3 regions of the Streptomyces sp. TG1A-8 genome follow, and region 2 is predicted to be linked to each of the others. Evidence: riboswitches for the same ligand, from Rfam matches in the RefSeq annotation. Region 2 holds a riboswitch; each other region holds the start of a gene.
The links. A riboswitch is a leader RNA that binds a small molecule or an ion and turns the genes downstream of it on or off. The one in region 2 is predicted to bind thiamine pyrophosphate.
Positions count from the first base shown of each region.

Region 1 (6,856 bases), 1.6 Mb from region 2:
CGCCGGGCAGGCCGGGTACTGGGGGCCCGCGCAACGCGGGCCCGTCCAGGGGGCCGCCCCGGCGGGTCCCGCGTACGATGCGCCTGAGGCGCCGCAGCAGACCCGCCCCATGCCCGTCGTGTCCGACGCGCCTCCGTACGGCGCGGACCGGGACGGCGGCCGGGGGGCGGCTCGCCCGGGTGGCCCCCCGTACCCGGACCAGGCGTTCCGCGACGGGACGTTCCGAGCCCAGACGTACCGAGCCCAGAGGCAGAATCCGGAGCCCATGTCCGACGCCCCGCAGCCGGCCCCCGCGCCGCAGAAGAAGAGCGCGGGCCGTGACCTGGGCGCGGCCATAGGTGTCGGCGCCGGGCTCGGTGTGGTGATCATCGCGTCCCTGTTCGTCGTCAAGGCCGTGTTCGTCGGCGTCATCGCGGTCGCCGTGGTCGTGGGCCTGTGGGAGCTGACCAGCAGGCTGCAGGAGCGCAAGGGCATCAAGGCGCCGCTGGTGCCGCTCGCCGTCGGCGGTGCGGCGATGGTGGTCGCCGGGTACGTCCGCGGTGCCGAGGGCGCCTGGGTCGCCATGGCGCTGACCGCGCTGGCCGTGCTGGTCTGGCGGATGACGGAACCGCCGGAGGGCTACCTCAAGGACGTCACCGCGGGCCTGTTCGCGGCCTTCTACGTGCCCTTCCTGGCCACGTTCGTCGCGCTGCTGCTCACCGCCGACGACGGTCCCCGGCGTGTCCTGACCTTCCTGGTCCTGACGGTCGTCAGTGACACCGGCGCCTACGCCGTCGGCTGGCGCTTCGGCCGGAACAAGCTGGCCCCGCGCATCAGTCCCGGCAAGACCCGCGAGGGCCTGCTCGGCGCGGTGCTGTTCGCCACGGTCGCGGGGGCGCTGTGCATGCAGTTCCTGATCGACGACGGCGCCTGGTGGCAGGGACTGCTGCTGGGCCTGGCGGTCGCGGCCAGTGCCACGCTGGGCGACCTGGGCGAGTCCATGATCAAGCGGGACCTGGGCATCAAGGACATGGGCGCCCTGCTCCCCGGTCACGGCGGCATCATGGACCGCCTGGACTCCCTGCTGCCGACGGCCCCGGTGGTGTGGCTGCTGATGGTCGTGTTCGTCGGCTCCGCCTGAGCCGCGCGCGCCACGGCTTGCGGGCCCCCTCCTGCTCGGCAGGGCGGGGCCCGCTGCCGTGGCCGGCCCGCACGGGCCCGCGATTCGATCTGCGACACTGGGAGCACCATGCCCAAGCCCGGAGAACTCACTTTCGTCGCCCCGCGCGGAGCCAAGAAGCCGCCGCGGCACCTCGCCGACCTCACGCCCGCCGAGCGCAAGGACGCCGTGGCCGGGATCGGTGAGAAGCCGTTCCGTGCCAAGCAGCTCTCGCAGCACTACTTCGCGCGGTACGCGCACGACCCCGAGCAGTGGACCGACATCCCCGCCGGGTCGCGCGGCAAGCTCCAGGAGGCGCTGTTCCCCGAGCTGATGACCGTCGTGCGGCACCTGTCGACCGACCAGGGCACCACGCGCAAGACGCTGTGGCGGCTGTTCGACGGCACGCTCGTGGAGTCGGTGCTGATGCGCTACCCGGACCGGGTGACCATGTGCATCAGCTCGCAGGCCGGGTGCGGGATGAACTGCCCCTTCTGCGCCACCGGACAGGCGGGCCTGGACCGGAACCTGTCCACCGCCGAGATCGTCCACCAGATCGTGGACGGGATGCGGGCGCTGCGCGACGGCGAGGTGCCCGGCGGCCCGGCGCGGCTGTCCAACATCGTCTTCATGGGGATGGGCGAGCCGCTCGCCAACTACAAGCGCGTCGTCGGTGCCGTCCGGGCGCTCACCGATCCCGCGCCGGACGGGCTCGGGCTGTCGCAGCGCGGGATCACGGTCTCCACCGTCGGACTGGTGCCGGCCATCCACCGCTTCGCCGACGAGGGCTTCAAGTGCCGGCTGGCGATCTCCCTGCACGCCCCCGACGACGAGCTGCGCGACACCCTCGTCCCCGTGAACACGCGGTGGAAGGTGCGCGAGGTGCTCGACGCCGGCTTCGAGTACGCGGAGAAGACGGGCCGCCGGCTGTCGATCGAGTACGCGCTCATTCGGGACATCAACGACCAGGCCTGGCGCGGCGACCGGCTCGGACGACTGCTCAGGGGCAGGCCCGTGCACGTCAACCTCATCCCGCTCAACCCGACGCCGGGCTCCCGGTGGACCGCCTCGCGGCCCGAGGACGAGAAGGCGTTCGTGGAGGCCGTCGCGGCCCACGGGGTGCCGGTGACCATCCGGGACACCCGGGGACAGGAGATCGACGGGGCCTGTGGTCAGCTGGCGGCCACCGAGCGGTAACCTGAGCCCGTCACCACAACTTCATACCAGCCGTACATCTGCATATTCCGACAGGGGAGCGCCACAGCGCTGAGAGTGCGGCAACCGGCCGCAGACCCTCTGAACCTCGCCCAGGTCATTCTGGGTAGGAAGTTCGGTCACCACTCAAGCTGTTGCGCCCCGTCCGGCCTCCGCCGAGGCCGGACGGGGCCGCGTCTCTTCCTGGCCAACCCCAGGAGGACATCCAGTGCACACCAAGACCTTCGTGGCCGTGGCCGCCGGGCTCGGGCTGATCGCGCTGCCGGCACTGGCCGGCTGCGGCAGCGCGGACGCCGGCGGAGCGGGCGGTTCCAAGACCGTCACCCTGGTCAGCCACGACTCGTGGGCCGTCTCCAAGAGCGTCCTCAAGGACTTCGAGAAGCGGTCCGGGTACACGGTCCGGGTCCTGAAGGACGGCGACGCCGGGCAGGCCGTCAACAAGGCGATCCTGACCAAGGACCACCCGCAGGGCGACGTCTTCTTCGGCGTCGACAACACACTGCTGTCCCGCGCCCTCGACAACGGCCTGTTCCAGCCGTACGAGGCGAAGGGCCTCGACCGGGTCGGCGCCGCCTACCAGCTCGACCGGGCCCGGCACCGCGTCACGCCCGTCGACTACGGCGACATCTGCGTCAACTACGACAAGGCGTACTTCAACGAGCACAAGCTGGCCCCGCCGCAGACCTTCGCCGACCTCGCGAAGCCCGCGTACAAGAACCTCCTCGTCACCGAGAACGCCGCCACCTCCTCGCCCGGCCTCGGCTTCCTGCTCGGCAGCGCCGCACGGTTCGGCGGGACCGGCTGGCCGGAGTACTGGCAGAAGCTCAAGGCCAACGGCGTCAAAGTGGTCGACGGCTGGGAACAGGCCTACGACCAGGAGTTCTCCGGCTCGGCCGGAGGCCGCAAGGCCGGCGGCGACCGGCCGCTGGTGGTGTCGTACGCCTCCTCCCCGCCCGCCGAGGTGATCTACGCCGCGAAGCGGCCCCGCACCGCCCCGACCGGCGTGGCGGCCGGCACCTGCTTCCGGCAGGTCGAGTTCGCCGGGCTGCTGAGCCACGCGGGGAACCCCAAGGGCGGCAAGGCGTTCCTCGACTTCCTGCTGTCCGGGGAGTTCCAGCGGGACATGCCGCTGAACATGTTCGTCTACCCGGTGGTGGAGGGCACCGCGGTGCCCGCCGACTTCACGCGGTACGGGCCCGCCGCCGAGGACCCCGAGACCATGTCCCCCGGCACCATCGCCGCCAACCGCGATCAGTGGGTCAAGTCGTGGACGTCGCTCGTACTGAAGTAGCCGGAGCGGCGCCCGGCGCGGCCCCCCGCAGGGGCGGCCGCACGGGGAGCGCGGCGCGGCTCGGCCTCATGGCCCCGCCCGTCGCGTTCTTCGCGGTGTTCTTCGCCTGGCCCGTGGCCGCGATCGTGGCACGCGGGCTGAGGGCCGACGGCGCCTGGCAGTTCGGGCGGATGGCGGACGTGGTCACCCGGCCGGACATCCGGCACGTGCTGTGGTTCACCGGCTGGCAGGCGCTCGCCTCCACCGCCCTCACCCTGCTGGCCGCCCTGCCCGCCGCCTACGTCTTCGCCCGCCTCGACTTCCCCGGCAGACAACTGCTGCGGGCCGTCGTCACGGTCCCGTTCGTGCTGCCGACCGTCGTCGTCGGCACCGCCTTCCTGGCCCTGGTCGGGCGCGGCGGGCTGCTGGACGAGCTGTGGGGGGTACGGCTGGACACCACGGTGTGGGCGATCCTGCTGGCCCACGTCTTCTTCAACTACGCGGTCGTCGTCCGCACCGTCGGCGGGCTGTGGGCCCAGCTCGACCCCCGGCAGGAGGAGGCCGCCCGGATGCTCGGCGCGTCCGCGGCCAAGGCCTGGCGGCAGGTGGTCCTGCCCGCCCTGGCGCCCGCCGTGGCCGCCGCCGCACTGATGGTCTTCCTGTTCACCTTCACCTCCTTCGGCGTGGTGCAGATCCTCGGCGGCCCCACCTTCGCCACGCTCGAAGTGGAGATCTACCGGCAGACCTCCGAGGTCTTCGACCTGACCACGGCCGCGGTGCTCACCGTCGTGCAGTTCGCCGCGGTGGGCGCCGTCCTGGTCGTGCACGCCCGGACCGTCCGCCGGCGCGAGAGCGCGCTGCACCTGGTCGACGCCTCGGTGACCGCGCGCCGGCCGCGCGGGGCCGGACAGTGGACGCTGCTCGTCTCGGTCCTCGCCACCGTCGCGCTGCTGCTGGTGCTGCCGCTGGCCGTGCTCGTCGGGCGCTCCCTCGACGCGTCCGGCTTCGGCTACTACCGGGCGCTGACGCGCACCGACGGCGGCACCTTCCTGGTGGCTCCGCTGCACGCCGTGTGGACCTCGCTCCAGTACGCCGCCGCCGCCACGGCCATCGCCGTGCTGATCGGCGGCCTCGCCGCCGCCGCACTGGCCCGCCGGGACGCCGGACGGCTGGTGCGCGGCTTCGACGCGCTGCTGATGCTGCCGCTCGGCGTCTCCGCCGTGACCGTCGGCTTCGGCTTCCTGATCGCGCTGGACAGGCCGCCGCTGGACCTGCGCCAGTCGTGGGTCCTCGTCCCGCTCGCCCAGGCGCTGGTCGGTGTCCCCTTCGTGGTGCGGACCATGCTGCCCGTGCTGCGGGCGGTGGACGGGCGGCTGCGGGAGGCGGCGGCCGTGCTCGGGGCGTCGCCCCGGCGGGTGTGGCGGGAGGTCGACCTGCCGCTGGTGCGCAGGGCGCTGCTGGTCGCGGCCGGGTTCGCGTTCGCCGTCTCCCTCGGCGAGTTCGGGGCGACGGTGTTCATCGCGCGCCCGGACGACCCGACGCTCCCGGTCGCCGTGGCCCGGCTGCTGAGCCGGCCCGGGGACCTCAACTACGGGCAGGCGATGGCCCTGTCCACGATCCTCATGGTGGTGTGCGCGCTCGCCCTGCTCGTCCTGGAGCGGCTGCGCACCGACCGGGCGGGGGAGTTCTGATGCTGCTGAGCCTGGAGGCGGCGACCGTGCGGTTCGGCGGACGGCCCGCGCTCGACGCGGTCGGCCTCGACGTGGCCGAGCACGAGGTGGTGTGCGTGCTCGGGCCCAGCGGCAGTGGCAAGTCGACCCTGCTCAGGGTGGTGGCCGGACTCCAGCCGCTGGAGCGCGGGCGGGTGCTGCTGGACGGCCGGGACCAGGCGGGCGTGCCCGCGCACCGGCGGGAGGTGGGGCTGATGTTCCAGGACCACCAGCTCTTCCCGCAGCGGGACGTGGGGGGCAACGTGGCGTTCGGGCTGCGGATGCGCGGGGTGCCGAGGGACGAACGGGACGCGGAGACCGGCCGGCTGCTGGAGCTGGTCGGGCTGCCCGGCGCCGCCCGGCGCGCCGTGGCCGCGCTGTCCGGCGGCGAGCAGCAGCGGGTGGCCCTCGCCCGGGCGCTCGCGCCCCGGCCGCGGCTGCTGATGCTGGACGAGCCGCTGGGCCAGCTCGACCGCTCGCTGCGGGAGCGGCTGGTGGTCGAACTCCGCGAGCTGTTCGGCCGGCTGGGCACCACCGTGCTCGCCGTCACGCACGACCAGGGCGAGGCGTTCGCCCTGGCCGACCGGGTGGTGGTGATGCGGGAGGGGCGGATCGCCCAGTCCGGCACGCCCCTGGAGGTGTGGCAGCGCCCGGCGGACGAGTTCGTGGCCCGTTTCCTCGGCTTCGACAACGTGGTCGCGGCGAACGTCGCCGGCACGGCCGCGGACACCCCGTGGGGCAAGCTGCCGGTGCCCGGCGGTTCCCCGCAGGGCAGCCGTCCGCTGCTGGTCCGGCCCGCCGGAGTACGGCTGGTGCCGGCCGGCCAGGGCCTGCCCTGCACGGTGACGGCCCGTACCTTCAGGGGCACCCACGTGGCCGTCCGCCTCCGGCCCCATGACGGCGGCCCGCACCTGGAGGCGGCCTGCACGCTCGGGGACGCGCCGGAGACCGGGGCCGGCGTGGACGTCGCGTTCGACGTGGGCGACGTCGTCGTGCTGGACTGACCGGCGCGGCCTCCCGGGCGGCCCCCGCCCCCGCCCGCGTACGGCACACCACCGCGGCCCGCCCCCGGGGGCACCGGGACGAGGGGCGGGCCGCGGCGGACGTCGGGCGGGGGGGCGCAGCGAGGCGTCAGCGACCGCTGCCGGTCCCGCGGCGGCGCATGCCGAGGAAGACCGCGCCGCCGCCGACGACGACCAGCACGCCGGCGATGCCGGCGATCAGGCCGATGTCGGAGTTCGCGCCGGTCTCGGCGAGGTTCGAGTCACCGGCCGCCGGGGAGGGCGCGTTGTCCGAGGTGCCCGCCGGGGCGGAGCTGCTCCCGGAGGCCGCCGGGGCCGGGGCCGAGGCCCCGGCGGACGGGGCGGACGGGGAGGGCGTCGGGGCCGGGGACTCCTCCTTCGCGCAGGCCGTGGCCGGGGTCACCAGGTCCTGCTCGATGTCCGCGTCGACGATGTCGCCGGCCTTGACGTGGATGCGGTAGGTGGCGTCGGGCTTCCAGTCCTCCGGGAAGGTCACCGTGGT
Region 1 is NZ_JASTLB010000001.1:2,130,650-2,137,505, reverse strand. Features, by position in the region: gene QQY24_RS08795 (phosphatidate cytidylyltransferase) at 1-1,120, shown strand, start outside; gene rlmN (23S rRNA (adenine(2503)-C(2))-methyltransferase RlmN) at 1,229-2,335, shown strand; TPP riboswitch at 2,378-2,484, shown strand; gene QQY24_RS08785 (thiamine ABC transporter substrate binding subunit) at 2,562-3,644, shown strand; gene QQY24_RS08780 (iron ABC transporter permease) at 3,713-5,314, shown strand; gene QQY24_RS08775 (ABC transporter ATP-binding protein) at 5,314-6,336, shown strand; gene QQY24_RS08770 (LAETG motif-containing sortase-dependent surface protein) at 6,464-6,856, opposite strand, start outside.
Region 1: it holds a riboswitch for thiamine pyrophosphate, as region 2 does, so the genes downstream of both, QQY24_RS08785 (thiamine ABC transporter substrate binding subunit) here and thiC (phosphomethylpyrimidine synthase ThiC) in region 2, are expected to answer to the same signal.

Region 2 (6,856 bases):
TGGTCGACGGGGTCGGTCGTCCGTGCGGAGAGGGAGACGTGCACATCGCCCCCGCCGACGCGGAGGTGCTGGGCGAGGTGCTGATCCGGCTCCAGGTCGGCAGCGACCAGGCGTTGTTCCGCTCCTCGGCTCCGCCGCTCGTGGCATTCCTCGACCGCACGGACAAACTCGTACCGCTCGGTCAGGAGGGGGCGCTGGCGGACTTCGACGCCCACCTCGACGAGGCTCTGGACCGCATCCTGGCCGAGGAGCAGAACGCCGGCTGAAGGTTACGGCAGCGGTGCCCGGGCGCTCCGGCGCACCGTGTGGAACCTGTGCAGGAACGCTCCTGTAGAGGTTCCCGGCGCACGGCTCCGAAAGGACCCTGGCTCCGAAAGGGCCCTGGCCCCGGTCACCGCTTCCGGCGCCGGCCCCTGCCCCCGCGTGCCGGAGCGGGCTGCGCCCCGGCGGCCGCGGGCGGTCCGGGACGGTCGGCCGCCACCACCAGCGCGGCGAGTGCGGTGGTCACCGGTACCGAGGCGACCAGACCGATCGAACCCACCAGCGTGCGCACGATCTCCTCCGCCACCAGCTCGCTGTTGGCCACCGTCCCCACGCTGCTCTGCGCGATCGAGAAGAGCAGCAGCAGCGGGAGCGCCGCACCGGCATAGGCGAGCACGAGGGTGTTGACCACGGACGCGATGTGGTCACGGCCGATCCGGATGCCCGCCCGGTACAGTCCGCGCCAGCCCATCGCCGGATTGGCCTCGTGCAACTCCCAGACCGCTGAGGTCTGGGTCACCGTCACGTCGTCCAGGACGCCCAGTGAACCGATGATGACGCCGGCCAGCAGCAGGCCGCTCATGTCGATCGACGGGTACAGCCCGTGGATCAGACCGGTGTTGTCGTCCGTGTTGCCGGTGAGCGCGGCCCAGCCGATGAACTCCGAGCCGAGGATGCCGATCAGCAGCAGGGAGACCAGCGTGCCGAGCACAGCGACCGACGTGCGCGCCGACAGGCCGTGGCACATGTAGAGCGCGATGAGCATGATCGCGCTCGATCCGACGACGGCCACGAGCAAGGGGTTCGACCCCTGCAGTATGGCCGGCAGGATGAAGAGGGTCAGCACCAGGAAGCTGACGGCCAGTGCGACCAGCGCCATGACGCCACGGATGCGGCCCACCACCACGACCGCGAGCGCGAAGATGCCGGCGAGCAGCACCATGGGGAACTTCCGGTTCACGTCGGTGACCGAGTACTGCAGGTCCTTCGGCGCCGAGGGCTCGTAGGCGACCACGACCTTCTCACCCTGGTGCATCTGCCGTGTCTGATCGGGTTGCACGATCTCGGTGAACTCACGGCCCCGGTCCTCTCCGGTGTCGACCCGGACCGTCGCCTTCTTGCAGGTGCCGTCCGCCTCCGCCACCGCGGAGGTGCCCTCGGCGGTGGCGGTGTCACCGGTCGGAGTACCGCTTGAGGCGTTGACCGATTTGCAGCTCACCGCGACGACCTGGGTGACCGTGGCCTGCTGCGTCTGGCGGTCGAAGCCGACACCGGACCGCTTGTGGGACGGGGCTCCGCCCGGCCAGAGCACCAGCAGCCCCACCACGACGGCCGCCGTGAACGGAATCAGGATCGCTGCGATGACCTTGCGCAGGTGTTGGGAGACCGGAGCGGCGGGTCCATGGGCATGACTGTGCGAATGGCCCGGCCCGGCGCCGCTCTCCTGACCGCCGTGTCCGTGGTCGTGACCGTGTCCGCCGTCCTGTCCGGAGCCGCCCTGGCGGGGCGGCTCGGAGGGCGGGTACGGGTACTGCTCCATCGTGGTCACCGACCGATCATCGCAAGAACGACAGGGGCCCTCTGTTCACCGCGCCAGCAATGACGCTAGCGTGGGGGCACCTTTGCACACGCGGGAGCTCGGAGCACCGGGCTGAGAGGGCGCTGACCTCCGTATTGCAATGTTTCACGTGGAACTGGATTCCGCGGAACATCGGCAGACGGAAACCGCTGCGTCGACCGCCGAACCTGTTACCGGGTAATGCCGGCGTAGGGAGTAGGTCTCATGACCAACAAGGACGCACACACGCCTGTCTCCACTCAGGACACGGTGAACGGATCGGTGAACGGATCGGCGAACGGGGCGGTGGCCGGCTCGCCGGACGCTTCCTCGAAGGGGGAGGTCGGGAGGTCCATCGGCTGGCACAAGGCGTATGTCGAGGGTTCGCGCCCCGACATGCGCGTGCCGGTTCGTCAGGTGCACCTCACCAACGGTCAGTCGGTCACCCTGTACGACACATCCGGCCCGTACACCGATCCACACGTCGACACCGATGTCCGCAGGGGCCTGTCGCCGTTGCGGGAGAACTGGATCATCGCCCGCGGCGACACCGAGGAGTACGCGGGCCGTCCCGTCCGTCCCGAGGACGACGGCATCAAGCACACCTCGCCGCGCGGTGGCCTGCGCAATCTGGACGCCGTGTTCCCCGGACGCCCGCGCCAGCCCCGGCGCGGGTGCGACGGCCGCGCGGTCACACAGCTCGCGTACGCGCGCCGGGGCGAGGTCACGCCCGAGATGGAGTACGTGGCCATCCGCGAGAACGTCGCTCCCGAGGTGGTGCGCGAGGAGATCGCGGCGGGCCGCGCGGTGCTGCCGGCCAACGTCAACCACCCGGAGATCGAGCCGATGATCATCGGTAAGCGGTTCCTGGTGAAGGTCAACGCCAACATCGGCAACTCCGCGGTCACCTCCTCCATCGAGGAGGAGGTCGAGAAGATGACCTGGGCGACCCGCTGGGGCGCCGACACGGTCATGGACCTCTCCACCGGCCGCAACATCCACACCACCCGCGAGTGGGTGCTGCGCAACTCCCCCGTCCCCATCGGCACGGTGCCGCTCTACCAGGCGCTGGAGAAGGTCGACGGCAAGGCCGAGGAACTGACCTGGGACATCTACAAGGACACGGTCATCGAGCAGGCCGAGCAGGGCGTGGACTACATGACCGTCCATGCGGGCGTACGCCTGGCGTATGTGCCGCTCACCGCCAACCGCAAGACCGGCATCGTCTCGCGCGGTGGTTCGATCATGGCCGCGTGGTGCCTGGCGCACCACAAGGAGTCGTTCCTGTACGAGAACTTCGAGGAACTCTGCGAGATCCTCGCCGCCTACGACGTCACGTACTCGCTGGGCGACGGCCTGCGGCCCGGCTCCATCGCGGACGCCAACGACGAGGCGCAGTTCGCCGAATTGCGCACCCTCGGGGAACTCAACCGGATCGCCAGGCGTTTTCACGTACAGACGATGATCGAGGGCCCCGGTCACGTCCCGATGCACAAGATCAAGGAGAACATCGACCTTCAGCAGGAGATCTGTGATGAAGCTCCGTTCTATACGCTCGGCCCGCTGACCACCGACATCGCCCCGGCCTACGACCACATCACCTCCGGCATCGGTGCGGCGATGATCGCCTGGTGGGGCACGGCGATGCTCTGTTACGTCACGCCCAAGGAGCACCTGGGCCTGCCCAACCGGGACGACGTCAAGACCGGTGTCATCACCTACAAGATCGCCGCTCACGCAGCCGACCTGGCCAAGGGGCACCCGGGTGCGCAGGAGTGGGACGACGCGCTGTCCGACGCCCGGTTCGAGTTCCGGTGGGAGGACCAGTTCAACCTCGCCCTGGACCCGGACACGGCCAGGGAGTTCCATGACGAGACGCTGCCGGCCGAGCCCGCCAAGACGGCCCACTTCTGCTCCATGTGCGGGCCGAAGTTCTGCTCGATGAAGATCTCGCAGGACATCCGGCGCGAACACGGCGGCAGCCGGGTGGAGATCGAGGAGGGCATGGCGCAGAAGTCGAAGGAGTTCGCGGCCGCGGGCAACCGGGTCTATCTGCCGATCACCGAGTGAGACGCGTGCCGCCCCCCGCCGCGCAACTGCGGTCGGCCGGGGTGGCGCCGCACGGCTGGTCCGGGCTCGTGACACCCCTTGACGGGGCGCAAGTCGCGGGCAGGCCGCAGTGACCGCGCAGCCGTGGTCCGGCGGGCGGCGGGCTATTCCGGCTGGTGCTCCGGGCCGCCGAAGTCGGGGCTCGTGTAGTCCGGCCCGGTGAAGCTCGGGCGGGAGGCCGAGCCCTTCTCGGGGCTGCTGAAGCCGGGGCGGCCGTAGCCCAGGCGGGGCATCCGGCCGGTTGGTGCGGAAGGGCCCGTGCGGTGCGGGGCGTCCGCACCGGGCTGGGCGAGTGCGTCCTGCAGGAACGGCAGGATGCCCCGCTCCAGCAGGGCCTCCCGCCAGGCCTCCCTCGCCCTGGCCACCTCGTGGCTCGCCTGGTCGTGGTCCACGGCCTCGGCCGAGGCTCCGTTGCGCAGGGCGGTGAGCAGCAGCCCGGCACCGGCCACGAGGATCGCGACCGCGGCCACGGCGCCGAAGACCCATCCGGCGGTGAGCAGGGTCCGGGCGAAGGCCTGGTGGGGCTCCAGCGCCTTCAGGAGGTAACCGACGAGCAGGAAGATCACGGCTGCGGTGCCGGCGAGGACGGGGGCCAGGACCGCCATGACGGCCAGGGCACCGGCGCCGGTGGCCCCGGCGGGTCCGCCGAGGGCGGTGACGGGGTCCGGCGTCCCCGGGCCCGTCTGCGTGGGGGCGGGGGCGTGGGCGGTGGAGGAGACGGAAGGGGCCGGACGGCGCAGTTGTCCGCGGACCTCGACGTAGTGCTGGTACTCGGTCGCCGCGGCCGCCGTGATCAGCTCGGTGGCGCCGAGCGCCATGGCGCGTAGTTGCCCGGGACTGAGCCGCCGCCCGACAGCGGCCAGTTCGGGCCGGTGCGGTGCGGAGCGCAGCGCCTCGTCGAGGAGCCGCTCGAGTTCCCGGCGGTCCTCGCTCAGCAGATGCTGCGGAACACTGTTCATGTGCATCCCCCGGTGCGCCGTGGGGCTGGGGCTCGCCCGACGGCGAGCCGTCGGGCAGGAACGGAGGGGAACCTGCCACGGACAAGCCGATGGTAGAGCCGTGACGGCGCACGGTGACAGGGGATTGCGTGAATTGCATATCGGCCACCGACCGGGCCGGTACGGCCCGGTCGGTGGCCGGTACGGACCGGTGAACGTTCAGTCGTCCAGTGGAAGTTGCTGGACCAGCAGTTTCCCGGCCATGGTCACGCCGCCGTCCATGGCGATGGCGAGCCCGTCGGCGTAGACGTGCGGGCCTTCGACGACGGGTCCGGCGCTTTCCTCGCCTTCCTCGGAACCGACTTCGCCGAGCAGGTAGGGAATGGGGCTGTGGCCGTGAACGACACGGGCGCCGCCGTACGTATCGAGGAGGGAGCGAACGGCGTCGGCGCCGCCCTCGTCGCGGAAGGAGAAGCGCTTGGTGAACTTGCGGAACAGATCCCAGACCTCGTCCGCGTCATTGCGGGTCAGGGCTTCGCGGACGGTGTCGTTGACCGCCTCGATCGAGTCGCCGTAGTCGAGGTAGGCGGTGGTGTCGGAGTGGAGGAGCAGGTAGCCGTCGACCTCCTCGACGGCGTCGAGACGGGCCATCCACTGCAGGTGGTGGTCCTGGAGGCGGTCCATGTCCGCCTTCTGGCCGCCGTTGAGCAACCAGGCCGCCTGGAAGGTGGCGGTGCCCGCGCCGGAGTTGACGGGGGTGTCGCCGAACCGCTTGGCACCGAGGAGCAGCAGTTCGTGGTTGCCCATGAGGGCCTTGCAGTAGCCGCCGGCCGCGGCGGCCTCGGCGGACAGCCGCATCACCAGGTCGATGACGCCGATGCCGTCCGGGCCGCGGTCGGTGAAGTCGCCGAGGAACCACAGCCGGCTGGTGCCCGCGCACCACTGGCCCGCGGCGTCGATCAGCCCTTTGTCCCGCAGGGCGGTCATCAGTTCGTCGAGGTAACCGTGGACGTCACCGACGACGTACAGCGGGCCGGGGCCCGTGGCGGGCTGCGCGGCCGGGGGGCGGGGACCGGTTCGACGGGGACCTGGAGCGTGTCACCGCGGTTGATGACGGGCAGGTCGCGCTGGGTGGGGGTGTAGCCGTCGGGGTAGGCCTCGTCCACGGGCGGGACGGTGTCGCCGGGGTGGGTGCTGTGGACGTACGGACCGGTCTCGTGGACGTACGCGGGCACCCGGAAGTCGCGCAGCGTCGCCGTCCGCTCCACCTCGGGTCCCTGACCGGCCCCCTGAGTCATCGACCCCTCCACCATCGCGCCGCATCTGCACCGCTTCGGACTGCCTGGTCGCAGCGGCCCGCGGTGTCGTGGGGCCCATCATAGGAACGCTCGTCGCGCCGTGTGATGACCCAGGGGTGGTGAATCGGAGCGAGACTCCAGTTCACCGTGGCTTTCGCCCTGTTTGGGCAGTGCTTCGACCGACTGTCCGTCACCCGTCGACTGTACGGGGGGTGGTGCGCCGACCGGTTCCGGGGTGCCCGGAACCGCGCGTGGCGGCGGCCACGTGTCGGGCGGTGGGGACACCGGGCCTGCGGACCGCGCCGGGTGGCCGGCGGGTGACCGGCGGTCCCGGGCCACTGCGGGCGGGTCGCAACACCCTGCCCGGACGGGCCGGGCCGGGCAGGGCCGCGGCACTCCGCCGGACGGCTCGGACCGTGTCCGGTGGGCCGCACCGAGCCGGTATCCGTGCACCCGCCGGGCACCGCGGTACCGGTGGACGCCGTCCGCACGGGCCGACCGGTTCCCCGTGGTCCCCTCCGCGCCGGGGCGAGAGGGTCCCGGGACTTCGGCGTGCGACTCCCGCAGCGCCCTGCACGGGGGCGTCCGGCCGTCCGGGCCCGGTCCGCTCGGACGCCCCGGCCACCTGTGCGGGGCCCGGTCATCCGTGCGGCCCGGGCCGCTCAGGCGGCCCGGCCTATCCCCGCTCCGGT
Region 2 is NZ_JASTLB010000001.1:3,743,856-3,750,711, forward strand. Features, by position in the region: gene QQY24_RS16260 (SsgA family sporulation/cell division regulator) at 1-266, shown strand, start outside; gene QQY24_RS16265 (YibE/F family protein) at 392-1,810, opposite strand; TPP riboswitch at 1,882-2,052, shown strand; gene thiC (phosphomethylpyrimidine synthase ThiC) at 2,045-3,889, shown strand; gene QQY24_RS16275 (hypothetical protein) at 4,033-4,893, opposite strand; partial or broken gene QQY24_RS16280 (metallophosphoesterase) at 5,086-6,179, opposite strand; gene QQY24_RS16285 (LacI family DNA-binding transcriptional regulator) at 6,841-6,856, opposite strand, start outside.

Region 3 (6,856 bases), 1.4 Mb from region 2:
CGACGGGGTTGCGGGAGCGGCCGGCGGGCACGGCGACGGAGGGCGGGGGGCCGGCGGGCGGTGCGGAAGGGGACGGCTGGCTTGTCACCCGTCCAGGGTGTCATGCCGCGCGGGGGTGCCGTCAGCGGATGGTGATCGTGACCGTCGACCCCTTGGCCGCCTTCCCACCGGCCGCCACCGACTGCTTCCTCACCGTGTCGCCGAACAGCCCGAGCAGCCCGCGGTCCTCGTGGACCTTGAAGCCGGAGGCCTCCAGCAGTTCCCTCGCCTCGTCCGCGCCCGCCCCGACCACGTCCGGCACCTCGACCATCTCGGGGCCCCTGGACAGGGTCAGCGTCACCGTGTCGCCCTCCGCGGCCCGGCCGCCGGCCGCCGGGCTCTGCCGGGCCACCCGCCCCTTGCCGTACGCGGAGTCGACCCGTCCGGCGGAGACCTCCGCCTTCAGGCCGGCCTCTGCCAGCTCCCGTGCGGCTGCGTCCGGGTCCTCGCCGGCGACGTCCGGCACGTCGACCGGACCGCCCTTGCTGACCCGCAGCGCGATCGCCGACCCCGCGTGCCGCTCGGTGCCGGCCGGCGGATCGGTGCCGATCACGGAGCCCCGGGCGACGCGGTCGCTGAACGCCCGGCCGACCATGCCCGGCTCCAGCCCGTCCGCCTTCAGCCGGTCCTGCGCCTCGGCCAGCGGCACGCCCCGCAGGTCGGGCACCTTCACGGTCCGGGGGCCGCGGGAGACGGTGAGCGTCACCGAGTCGTGGCTGCGGATCCGCGCCCCGGCCGCGGGGTCGGTGCCGATGACCGTGCCCCGCTGCACCGTGTCGCTGTACTCCCGCTCGACCTTGCGCACCTCCAGCCCGGCCGTCTCCAGCCGCGCCCGCGCCTGGGACTCCGTCTTGGTCAGCAGCGGCGGGACCTCGGTGAACTGCCCGGAGTTGATGTACCAGGCCCCGGCACCCACCCCGAGGACCACCAGCAGGGTGGCGACGACGGTGACGAGTCCGCGCCGGGGCCGCGCCAGCCGCCGCCGCGGCGGCACCGGCGGGACCTCCAGCCGGCTGGTGTGCCGGACGGCCGCCCGCGGGTCGTCCTCGCCGTCGACGGGCAGCGGCCGGGGCACGGTCAGCGAGCGCGGGATCACGCTCGTACGGTCCTCGGCGTTGTCGTGCCCGGCGGACAGCGCCTGCGGTGGCGGGGCGTCCAGCTCCTCGTCGGTGAGACCGGCGCGCGCCCGGAGCACCTCGCCGAGCAGACCGGCCGCGTCCTGCGGCCGGTCGTCCGGGGTGCGCGCGGTGGCCGAGGCGACCAGTTCGTCCAGCACCCCCGGCAGCCCCGGCACCAGCGCCGAGGGCGGCGGCACGTCCTGGTGGACGTGCTTGTAGAGGATCTGCGCGGGGGAGTCCCCGGCGTGCGGCTTGCCGCCGGTCAGCATCTCGTACAGGACGACGCCGCAGGCGTACACGTCGACGCGCGGGCCGGCGGCACCCTGCTCGACCTGCTCGGGCGCGAGGTACGACACGGTGCCCAGCACGGCGCCGGTGGTGCTGGTCACCGAGTCCACGGACCGCACGAGCCCGAAGTCGGCGACCTTCACCCGGCCGTCGTCCCCCACCAGCACGTTCTCCGGCTTCATGTCCCGGTGCACGAACCCGGCCCGGTGCGCGGCGCCGAGCGCGGCCAGCACCGGCTCCAGGATGTCCAGCGCCGCCCGCGGCTGCAGGGCGCCCCGCTCGCGCAGCACGTCCCGCAGGGTGCAGCCGGCGACGTACTCCATCGCCAGGTACACGTACGGCCCGTCGGTGCCCTGGTCGAAGACCTGCACCACGTTGGGGTGCGCCAGCCGGGCGACCGACTTGGCCTCCCGGATGAACCGCTCCACGAACGACCCGTCGGAGGCCAGCGCCGGGTGCATCACCTTGAGCGCGAGGACCCGGTCCAGACGGGTGTCCAGGGCCCGGTAGACCGTGGCCATCCCGCCGACCGCGATCCGCGCCTCGACGCGGTAACGGCCGTCGAGCACCTGCCCGACGAGGGGGTCCTGAAGGGTCGTATCCACGCAGGCGAGTCTACGAGGACGTGCCGGCCGGCTCCCCGGCGCGACCGGCTCGGCCGCCCCACTGCAGCCGACCTGTGACGCTTCCCCCGGAACCCGGGCAGGATCCCGGGCGCCGCTCAGAACGCGGGGCGCTCCGGATCGAGCGCGGCCAGGCCCTCGGCGGGGGACGACGCCCGCGCGAAGTGCCGCCGCGGGATCCGTCCGGCCAGCCGGGCCATCCTGCCCGCCTCCACCGCCCGCCGCATCGCCGCCGCCATCAGCTCGGGCTCCTGCGCCCGGGTCACGGCGGACGCGAGCATCACCCCCGCGCACCCCAGCTCCATCGCCAGCGCCGCGTCCGACGCCGTGCCGGCCCCCGCGTCCAGGATCACCGGCACCTGCGCCTGCTCCACGATCAGCTGGAAGTTGTGCGGGTTGCGGATCCCGAGCCCGGACCCGATCGGCGAGCCCAGCGGCATGACCGCCGCACAGCCCACGTCCTGCAGCCTCCGCGCGAGCACCGGGTCGTCATTGGTGTACGGCAGCACCGTGAACCCGTCGTCGACCAGCGTCTCCGCGGCCTCCAGCAGCTCCACCGGATCGGGCAGCAGGGTCCGCTCGTCGGCGATCACCTCCAGCTTGACCAGGTCCGTGCCGAGCGCCTCCCGGGCCAGCCGCGCGGTCAGCACGGCCTCCCCGGCGGTGAAGCAGCCGGCCGTGTTCGGCAGCACCCGGATGCCCAGCCGCTCCAGCACCGACAGCACCGAGCCGCGCACGCCGGGGTCGACCCGCCGCATGGCCACGGTGGTCAGTTCGGTGCCCGAGGCCACCAGGGCCCGCTCCAGCACCTCCGGGCTGGGCGCGCCGCCCGTGCCCATGATCAGCCGGGAGCCGAGGGGCACACCGCCGAGGACGAAGGGGTCGTCGGTCATCGGTCAGCCTCCCTGGACGGCGGTGAGGACTTCGACGCGGTCGCCCTCGGTGAGGACGGTGGCCGCCCACCGCGCGCGCGGGACGACCGTTTCGTTGACGGCGGCGGCCACCCCGGAGGGCGCCGCGGTCAGGGAGCGGACGAGGCCGTCGAGAGCGGTGCCCGCGGCGACCTCCCGGCGCTCGCCGTTGACGGAGACGTTCATGTGGGCAGCTCCGTGAGGACGGCGCCGAAACGCTTCGGCGTGAACGGGCGGGCCTCCTGCGGCAGCTCACCGGTGAGCAGCGCGTGCGCCAGGGCGTCACCGGTGACCGGGGTGAGCAGCACCCCGTTGCGGTAGTGCCCGGTGGCCAGCAGCAGCCCGTCCAGACCGCAGGGGCCCAGCAGCGGCGCGTTGTCCGGGGAACCGGGGCGCAGTCCGGCCCGGGTCTCGGTCAGGGGCAGCTCGGTGATCCCCGGCACCAGCTCGTGGGCGTCGCGCAGCAGCGCGTACACGCCGCCGGCCGTCACGGTCGTGTCCCAGCCCAGCTCCTCGCTGGTCGCGCCGACGACCAGCTCGCCGTTCTCCCGGGGCACCAGGTAGACCTGGCTGCCGCGCACCACGGCCCGCACGGTGCGGCTCAGGAACGGCGCGTACCGGCGCGGCACCGTCAGCCGCAGCACCTGGCCCTTCACCGGCCGCACCGCGGGCAGGACCTCGTCCGGGACGCCCGCCAGGCGCCCGCTCAGGCTCCCGGCCGCCAGCACCACCTGTCCGGCGGCCAGCCCGGTGCCGTCCGCCGTGGTGACACCCGAGGCGCGCCCGCGCACCACGTCGAGGCGCTCGGCCCAGGACCGGTGGAACACCACCCCGGCCCGCTCGCAGGCGGCCAGCAGCGCCGCCGCGAGCCGCCGCGGGTCCACCTGGTGGTCGCCGTTGACCCGCAGCCCCCCGCGCACCCCGGGCGCGAGCATCGGCTCCAGCCGCCGGCACTCCCGGCCCGACAGCCACACCGACTCCAGGCCCGCGCGCCGCTGGAGGGCGTGCAGTTCGCGCAGCTGGGCGCGGTCGTCGGCGTCCAGCGCGACGGCGAGCGTGCCGCAGCGGCGGTAGCCGAGGTCGTGGCCGGTCAGCCCGGTCAGCTCGGCCGTGAAGTCCGGCCAGCGGCGGACGGACTCCAGGTTGAGGGCGAGCAGGGTCTCCTCGCCGTAGTGCAGCTCCGAGACCGCGGCCAGCATCCCCGCCGCGACCCGCGCGGCCCCGCCGCCGGGCTCAGGGTCCACCACGGCCGCGGCGAGCCCGCGCTGCGCGGCCCGCCAGGCCGTGACCAGGCCGATGATCCCGCCCCCGATGACGAGGACGTCGGACGTACGTGACGACATGGGCGTCCAGCCCCTCCCTTCGCCGGCATGACCCGGATCAGGTTCGTACGGTCGGAGGCCGCCAGCCTCCCTCTCAGCCCGGTGCGTCCGGGCTCCCGCGAGTGCTCGTGCGTGGCCACCCTAGCCCGCGGGGCGCGCCACCCGTAAGGGAGCCCGCCCCCCGGGCGGCGGCCGGCGGGACGTCCGGTGCGAGCGGTGCGGAACGGGTCACGGAGCACGCCCGCTGACGCACGGTGCGTCACCTGGCTATGGTGACCGGGTGAGCGAGCAGACACCGCACGAGGGCGCGGCACCGCAGCGGCGCGTGGTCGTCGCCGGCGCGGGCATGGCCGGGGTGCAGACCGCGGTCGCCCTGCGCGAGCAGGGCTTCACGGGCACCGTGACCCTGATCGGCGCCGAGCCCCACCAGCCCTACGACCGGCCGCCGCTGTCCAAGGCCGTGCTGCTCGGCAAGGCCGAGGGCTCCGCCTTCGACGTCGACTTCGACGCACTCGGCATCGAACTGCGGCTCGGCTGCGAGGTGCTGGGCGTGCGCCCCGCCGACCGCGAGCTGGACACCGGGGCCGGTCCCGTCCCCTACGACGTGCTGGTCCTGGCCACCGGTGCCGAGCCGATCCGGCTGCCGGGCACCGAGGGTGTGCCCGGCGTGCACCTGCTGCGCACCCTGGACGACGCCGAACGGCTGCGGCCCGTACTGGCCCGCCAGCACGACGTCGTGGTCGTCGGCGCCGGCTGGATCGGCGCCGAGTTCGCCACGGCCGCCCGCGAGGCGGGCTGCGCGGTGACCGTCGTGGAGGCCGCCGACCGGCCGCTGGCCGGCGCGCTGCCCGCCGAGGTGGCCGCGCCCATGGCGGCCTGGTACGCCGACAGCGGCGCCGACCTGCGCACCCACGCGCGCGTGGAGCGCGTCGAGGCCGGCGCGGTGGTGCTCGCCGACGGCACCCGGCTGCCCGCCGGCGCCGTCGTGGTCGGCGTCGGCGCCCGTCCCGCCACCGCCTGGCTGGCCGGCTCCGGCATCGAACTGGGCGCCCACGGCGAGGTCCTGGCCGACGACCGGCTGCGCACCAGCGCCGAGGACGTGTACGCGGTCGGCGACTGCGTCTCCTTCCCCTCCGCCCGGTACGGTGCGCGGCTGCTGGTCCACCACTGGGACAACGCCCTGCAGGGCCCCCGCACGGTGGCCGCGGACATCCTCGGCGAGACGCCCCGGACCTACGACCCGGTGCCGTACTTCTGGTCCGAGCAGTTCGGCCGGTTCGTGCAGTACGCCGGCCACCACGCCGGCGCCGACCGCACGGTGTGGCGCGGCGACCCGGCCGGGCCCGCCTGGACGGTGTGCTGGCTGCGCGAGGACCGGCTGGTCGCCCTGCTCGCGGTCGGCCGGCCCCGCGACCTGGCCCAGGGCAGACGGCTGATCGAGGCGGGCCGCCGCATGGACGGGGACGCGCTGGCCGACCCGGCCCGGCCGCTGAAGGAGACCACCGCCGACGGCGGGGCCTGACACGGCCGCCGGACCCCGCCCGTCCCGCGTCGGCGGGACCCGGGGCGTGTCCGCCGGGTGGCCCGGTCCGGTTTCCGGCTGTCGGCGGGGGATGGCAGGCTTGTTCCCGTGACCGAGATTGACGCAAAGATCGATGCTCTCGTCCCCGCCTGGCTCACCCTCCCCGACATCGCCGAGGTGCTCGGCGTCGAGGTGACGCGTGTGCGGCAGCTGGTCAAGGACGGCCAGCTGATCGCCGTGCGCCGGGGGGAGAACCGGGCGCTGCACGTCCCCGCCGCCTTCATCGACGGGGACAAGGTCGTCAAGGGCCTGTCCGGGACCCTGACGCTCCTGCGGGACGACGGCTTCACCGACGAAGAGATGCTGGAGTGGCTCTTCACCCCCGACCCGACCCTGCCCGGCACCCCCGCGCAGGCCCTGAGCGAGAATCGCGGCACGGAGGTGAAGCGCCGCGCCCAGGCGCTCGCCGTCTGACCGGCCCGCACCACCGGTGGCGTACGGGCCCGGCCCGTACGCCACCGGCACACCGACCACGGGGGACCCAGCGATGTCCGACACCGCCCGCGCCCGGCTCGCCGGCGCCCGCCTCTACCTGTGCACGGACGCCCGGCGCCGCCAGGGCGACCTCGCCGCGTTCCTCGACGCGGTCCTGGCCGGCGGTGTCGACGTGGTGCAGCTGCGAGACAAGGGCATGGAGGCCGCCGAGGAGCTGGAGCACCTCGCGGTGTTCGCCGAGGCCTGCGCCCGGCACGGCAAGCTGCTCGCGGTCAACGACCGGGCCGACGTCGCCCACGCCGCCCGCTCCGACGTCCTGCACCTGGGCCAGGGCGACCTCCCGGTCCCCGCGGCCCGCGCCGTCCTCGGCCCCGACGTCCTGATAGGCCGTTCCACGCACGCCGAGCCCGAGGCCGCCGCGGCGGCCGTCCAGGAGGGCGTGGACTACTTCTGCACCGGCCCCTGCTGGCCCACCCCCACCAAGCCCGGCCGCCCCGCCCCCGGCCTCGGCCTGGTCCGGTACGCCGCCTCCCTCGGC
Region 3 is NZ_JASTLB010000001.1:5,184,958-5,191,813, forward strand. Features, by position in the region: gene QQY24_RS22765 (deoxyribonuclease IV) at 1-31, opposite strand, end outside; gene pknB (Stk1 family PASTA domain-containing Ser/Thr kinase) at 122-2,050, opposite strand; gene QQY24_RS22775 (thiazole synthase) at 2,167-2,961, opposite strand; gene thiS (sulfur carrier protein ThiS) at 2,965-3,165, opposite strand; gene thiO (glycine oxidase ThiO) at 3,162-4,322, opposite strand; TPP riboswitch at 4,320-4,431, opposite strand; gene QQY24_RS22790 (NAD(P)/FAD-dependent oxidoreductase) at 4,582-5,823, shown strand; gene QQY24_RS22795 (Rv2175c family DNA-binding protein) at 5,932-6,297, shown strand; gene thiE (thiamine phosphate synthase) at 6,371-6,856, shown strand, end outside.
Region 3: it holds a riboswitch for thiamine pyrophosphate, as region 2 does, so the genes downstream of both, thiO (glycine oxidase ThiO) here and thiC (phosphomethylpyrimidine synthase ThiC) in region 2, are expected to answer to the same signal.